2 linked regions of the Desulfomonile tiedjei DSM 6799 genome follow. The protein of the gene in region 2 interacts with the protein of the main gene of each other region in a pairwise test. Links are inferred from orthologs where the notes say so. Each region holds a gene or a part of one and is shown on either strand. Other genes may lie near its edges.

Region 1 (3,321 bases), 4.3 Mb from region 2 along the record:
TCTGTGCCCCGGCATTAAAGGCAGTCTCAGCTACGTTTTTTCGACGAGTATCGATCGAGATCACTGCATCGGGTCGTGAGCGGATGATTTCCTCGATCACCGGTATAGTTCTTCGCAGTTCTTCGGTCTCATCGACGTACGAAGATCCCGGCCGGGTACTTTCACCACCTATGTCCAGGATGTCTGCTCCGTCGTCGAGCATCTTGAGAGCGGATGCAACAGCGTCGCGCCTTTCATAGTGGACTCCGCCATCAGAGAAGGAATCCGGGGTGGTGTTGATCACACCCATAACGAGGGTACGATTTCGTGCATCAAGAATGGTTCGCGGCAAAGGAATGAAGAGAGGATCCATACGTCCACCCGGCATATTGGATATGAAAATCCCCGATGCGCCTGCATCGAGGATCTATTTTCGTGCCAATTTGCTTTCAAAGTCAGACGAAAATCCCCTCTAACCTCCCTTCATTAAAGGTGGAATGGGGGGATTTTGAACGCCAATTGGCATCAATCATCAGATCGTTTCAAAAGAAAGAAGCCGATCTATGCTTTTTCCGGCCCAGCGGCAGGGGTACCGCTGACTATGACTTTTCCGTCATCGAGAGATACCTGGACACGGCCCCTTTCCTCATCTTGCTTGGTTTCTTGAAGAGGCGGGGTCACATCGGGCAATTTCTTGCCTTGAATAAGGCTCTCGATCTCATTGGCATCGAGGGTCTCGCGTTCGAGCAGTGCCTCTGCTATTCGCTCCAGCACCTCTTTGTTCTCTTCAAGGATTTTTCGAGCAATTTTGTAATTTTCAGTGACGATGCGTCTAACTTCATCATCCACCTGAACAGCAGTATGCTCGGAATAGTCTCTGTGCCGGGCAAATTCTTTGCCGAGAAAGATCTGTTCTTCCTTTTGACCGAAGGTGAGGGGCCCCAATGCGTCGCTCATGCCCCATTCGCAGACCATTTTTCGTGCCAACTCCGTTGCACGTTGAATATCGTTTCCCGCGCCCGTGGTCATGTGTTCCAGGAAGATCTCCTCTGCAGCCCTACCCCCCATGAGAACCGCTATCTGGCTCAGGAGATAGTCTCTGTCATAGGTGTGCCGGTCATCCAACGGCAACTGCTGGGTAACGCCCAGTGCTCGGCCTCGAGGAATAATGGTTACCTTGTGAATCGGGTCGGTCCCCGGCATCATACGAGCCACATAGGCGTGACCCGCTTCATGGAATGCCGTATTCCGTCGCTCTTCCAGGCTTATCACGAGGCTCCTGCGTTCGCCGCCCATGAGCACTTTATCTTTTGCGAATTCAAAATCCGCCATTTCAATCTGGTTCTTGTTTCTGCGAGCAGCATTCAGAGCAGCCTCATTGACCAGATTGGCAAGATCTGCACCGGAAAATCCCGGAGTGCCTCTGCTGATGGTCTCCAATTCTACATCCGTTGCTATCGGAGTCTTTTTCGTATGCACTTTCAGGATAGCAGTGCGCCCACGCACGTCGGGCGGAGGAACCACAACCTGTCGGTCGAATCGTCCCGGTCTGAGCAGTGCCGGGTCCAGTACGTCGGGCCGGTTGGTCGCGCTGATTAGGATTACCCCTTCATTGGTTTCAAATCCGTCCATTTCCACCAGGAGCTGGTTGAGGGTTTGCTCACGTTCGTCGTGGCCGCCTCCGAGTCCTGCTCCACGATGACGTCCCACAGCGTCGATTTCATCTACGAAAATAATGCAGGGCGCGTGCTTCTTACCTTGTATGAAAAGGTCTCGCACCCGGGATGCACCCACACCGACAAACATTTCCACGAAATCCGATCCTGAAATGGAGAAAAACGGCACACTCGCCTCGCCGGCAACAGCTTTAGCCAGCAAGGTCTTTCCGGTGCCCGGTCCTCCCATGAGCAGCACGCCCTTGGGAATTTTTCCACCCAGTCTCGTGAACTTCTTGGGATCTCTCAGAAAATCGATAATTTCTTTGAGTTCCTCTTTTGCCTCTTCCACACCGGCTACATCCTGAAACGTTATCTTGTTTTGTGACTCCGAAATCAGGCGGGCTCTGCTTTTGCCGAAACTCATGGCTTTTCCGCCACCCGCTTGCATCTGGCGCATGAAGAAGACAAAAATCGCTATGAGAAATATCATAGGCAGCCATGAAATTATGGCTGTCAAATACCAGGGATTGTCATCCTCGGGCATAACCTGAACGTCAACCTTATGCTTCATCAAAGTAGGGATCAGATCGGGATCCGAAGGAGCAAGTGTTTTGAAATTGCCGCTCCCGTCAACATACATCCCTTTTATCCGGTTCCCCTGAAGAGTCACCGATTTGATAGCACCCTGATCGACATCCTGTCGAAACTGGCTGTACGTTATATCTTTGTGAGTAGACTTGGTCTGGTTAAACAGATGGAACAAAAAGATCATTACCAAAAATATAACCAGCCATAGGCCCAAGTTCTTGTATATGCCGTTCAAGAATATGCTCCGTTCACTTGTCTGAGATTACTAACCCAATATAACACGAAAATTTAGGTCGGGCAATCTGCCGGCCTCATTAATTAAGAATGTGCGAGGACACTTGTATTGTCAAGTTTCGCCGCCGCTTTAAAGCTCTATTTTCCCATTGCTCGTTCTTGACAAAACCTTCCCGGCACATTATCAACCAGAGCGGTTGGAATCATGGGGAGAGAGGCTATCATGAAAGCACTGGTCGCCAACGTAGGGGTCAAGAATGAAGCATGGTACAGAGTTAAGACCAAATTCTTGCGCAATATCGAGTCCCCCGCCGCAATTAGCCTTGAGTTGATTCAAACCGCCGAACCTGCCAATCCTGCGCCCCACTGGATCAAAATAAGATCCATTTATTCCGCTATATCGGATTTCGATGAAGCGCTTTTTATCCGCAATGACTGGCTGGCTCTGTCCGGTTTTCTCTCGTTTCCCTTTGTACCCGGGTGCGAGAATATAGGAATTATAACGGAAATCGGCCAACAGGTCCAGGGAGTCGAGTTGGGCGAACGGGTTGTGGTGAATCCGGTTATCGCATGCCAGGCACGAGGAATTACCCCACTGTGCGATCCGTGCAGCTCAGGCAACTATTCCATGTGCCGCAATTTCTGGGGTCCGTTTCCAGGACCGGGGATGATGATTGGAGCCTGCAAGAACACTTCCGGTGGATGGGCAGATTCATTCCTCGCACACGAATCTCAGGTCCGGACAATTTCTCGATCTGTGGAAACCGACCAAATGATCATGGTTCCGGAGTTTGCCCGTGCTCTGAGAGCGGTTTTGCAGCACCCACCTGCTCCGAATGATACAATTATCATGATAGGAGCC
Region 2 (3,089 bases):
AAATCCGATAATAAAGCCGCCCATTACCTCCATGCCATGTCGCTGAATAGTCTTCACCGCCTCAAGGAGGTCTACGGATCTATTCTGGTGTTTGCCGCATTCCATGAGACTTTCTTCAGCCGGCGTTTCAAGTCCCAAAAATACACTGTCGAATCCCGCGGAGGTCATCAACTGCATGAGTTCCTCGTCCTGGGCGAGATTCACTGAAGCTTCCGTAAACAGAGAGAACGGATATTTTTTCGCTATTTGCCATTCGGTAAGGGTTCTTAGCGTAGACTTCACTTTCACACGATTACCGATGAAGTTGTCGTCAACGATGAAAAGGCGTCCTCGCCATCCCAGGTTATACAGGATTTCGAACTCGCGTACCATCTGTTCGTTGGATTTTACCCGCGGCCGGCGACCGTTGAGATTCACTATGTCGCAGAATTCGCAGTCAAAGGGGCATCCTCGTGAGTATTGCACGGACATGGATGCATACAATTTCATGTTGAGCAGTTCCCATTTGGGAAGAGGCGTTTTCGTGATATCCGGTTTAATATCCGAGTCATACACGCGTTTGGCACGCCCTGCTTGAAAATCCTCGAGAAACAAAGGAAGCGTTATTTCAGCTTCGCTGAGCACGAAATGATCTATTTCATCGAATTCATTCCACATGCTGGAAAACAGCGGACCGCCTGCAATCACCAGTTTCCCGGCGGCTTTGGCACGCGAAGCAACGTCCTTTACGGATTCCCGTTGAATCACCATAGCCCCGATGAGCACCACATCGGCCCAGGCAATATCGCGATCGCTGAGATCCTGCGCATTCATGTCAATGAGACGCAACTGCCAGTCTTCGGGAAGCATGGAAGCAATGGTCAACAGACCGAGAGGAACATGGGCCGCTCTCTTGCGGATGAATTTCAATATGTGCTTAAAGCTCCAGAAAGTATCCGGAATAGCCGGATACACAAGTAATGCTTTCATTGTTAACTCCTTACCGCTGACTAATTCGTTGAAGTAGATCGTTTTATAAGAGATTCAAATAAAGCCGGTGCGACAAGGCGCCACTCAATTCTATTTTTGTCCTTTACCCGGTAATTGCTTGAGTTGTTGACCGAGCGGAGAGTCAAAATACTTAAGCAATTCGGAATCAGGCCGCAACATCAAAGAAGTTTCTGTTCCGAAAATCTTTTTGTACGCTTCAAGATGCCTTGTGAAAGAGAAGAAATTCTCGTCTTTTCCGTACGCATCTGCATAAATTGCAGTAGCTTCTGCATCCCCTTCTCCGGATAAGACTTCGGATTGCCGGTACGCTTCCGCGAGAATTATCTCCTTCTCTTTGTTGGCGTTTGCGCGGATTTCCTTTGCTTTCTCCTCACCTTCAGCCCGGTAACGTTTTGCTATCCGCTCACGTTCGGCTTTCATGCGGGCGAACACGCTATTTTGTACCTCTTCCGGTAAATCGACACGTTTAATACGGACGTCAATTACCGAAATACCAAATTTCGACGCGACATCGGCGGTGCCAGCCGTTACGTGGCGCATGATCCGTTCGCGTTCCTCTCGGATGAAATCTTTGAAGAAATGATTTGCGATTTCCTGTCGCAATCGCGCTGAAATAATATCATTCATCCGCGCAATTGCTCCCTGATAATTCTGGACTGTCTGATAGAAAATCAGTGGGTCTTCGATTTTCCAGCGTGAGACGGTGTCGACCGTGAGTCGCTTCTTATCGAGCGTAATGTATTCCGCAGGCCTTGCTTCTGCCACAAGGATTCGTTTGTCCAGTAAAATGAGATCCTGAATGAGCGGATACTTGAAGTACAATCCCGGCTGACGAATAATGCGCATGGGCTTTCCGAACTGCAGGATCATCCCCTGCTCACCTTCAGAGATGACGAAAGCCGATTGAGCCAGGACCACCAAAATTATGATTATGGCGAGTACTACTCTGATCATGTCCTAATTGCCTTTCTTTTCCGTCGACTTTTCTTGGTCGGCGGGACTGGACTGCATCATCGCAGCACTGGGGGGCGTAAGCGGAAGAACAGGCAATACTCTGGAACTTCCATTCTCCATTATGTACTTCTTGGTTCCAGGAAGGAACTGCTCGGCGGTTTCCAGATAAAGGCGCTCTCGCGTGACACTCGGCGATTTCACGTATTCCCGCAGGACAGTCGTGAACCTTTCTGCATCGCCTTTTGCACGGATAACACGCTGCGCTTTGTAGGCTTCAGCTTCGCGAATGGTTTGCTGCGCCTGACCTCTGGCTTTGGGGATGACGTCTTCTCTGAATCCTTCAGCTTCTTTTATCAGGCGTTCGCGATCTTCCCAGGCTCGAACAACATCATGAAATGCCTCCTGCACTTGAGCAGGAGGATCGACCACGAGAAGTCGTGCCTGAGTAACCTTCAGCCCTGTATTGTACGAATCGAGAAGTCGTTGCAGGTATGTCTCAACCTTCTGCTGAATCTCAAGGCGGCCCTCTGTCATCGTATGATCGATGGTGTTTTCCCCGACGACTCCACGAAGCGCCACTTCAGCAGAGGTCTTCAGCGCATTTTCGGGGGCATCGGCACCGAACAGGAACTTGACCGGATCTTGGACCAAGTATTGAACAAACAGTTGAACATCCACTATGTTTTCGTCACCAGTCAGCATGAGCGATTCCACGGGAACAGTCCGCGTCCTGTTGCGGTCGGACCTGAACCCGATTTCTGCACGCCGGACCTTGGCAATATCCACAACAGTATGGGACATGAAAGGTTTAGGCAGCCGATATCTTAATCCTGGATCGGTGATGGAGTGCACTTCTCCGAACATGAGGACCACGCCTTTTTCGCCGGGTCCCACGATATAAATGCCCGAAGCAAGATATACAAGGAAAAGAATCAAAATAAAAAAGAAAAGTCCGCGGCCTTTCAGGAACCGGTCCATTAAAGCTCTGAAATCTTCTACGCCGCGTTGTAGATCGCGCACAGGGTTAGGATCTTCTCTCGGCCTGAATTGGTCCATTGTCCCTCCTTTGAACCACCATCCCCCTTTTATAGTTCATGACCGATGGGAAAGCAAATATCTCGTACCTTCGTTCCCAAGGGTCTGAT

The links.
Region 1: the proteins of hflC (region 2) and ftsH interact in binary tests that used the Escherichia coli proteins (3 or more experiments, as listed by UniProt). The link is inferred for Desulfomonile tiedjei DSM 6799 from one-to-one orthologs.

The regions. Positions count from the first base shown.
Region 1 is NC_018025.1:109,509-112,829, forward strand. The notes cover bases 1-2,992. They hold ftsH (ATP-dependent zinc metalloprotease FtsH), read right to left. Parts: upstream 2,461-2,992; coding sequence 541-2,460; downstream 1-540. Other genes in these bases: folP (dihydropteroate synthase), read right to left, coding at 1-352; DESTI_RS00485 (zinc-dependent alcohol dehydrogenase), read left to right, coding at 2,683-2,992. In the rest of the region: more of DESTI_RS00485, read left to right, coding at 2,993-3,321. UniProt on the Escherichia coli protein: Acts as a processive, ATP-dependent zinc metallopeptidase for both cytoplasmic and membrane proteins. Plays a role in the quality control of integral membrane proteins.
Region 2 is NC_018025.1:4,387,203-4,390,291, forward strand. The notes cover bases 3-2,762. They hold hflC (protease modulator HflC), read right to left. Parts: upstream 1,945-2,762; coding sequence 1,060-1,944; downstream 3-1,059. Other genes in these bases: DESTI_RS18645 (B12-binding domain-containing radical SAM protein), read right to left, coding at 3-969; hflK (FtsH protease activity modulator HflK), read right to left, coding at 1,948-2,762. Also shown: more of DESTI_RS18645, read right to left, coding at 1-2; more of hflK, read right to left, coding at 2,763-3,000.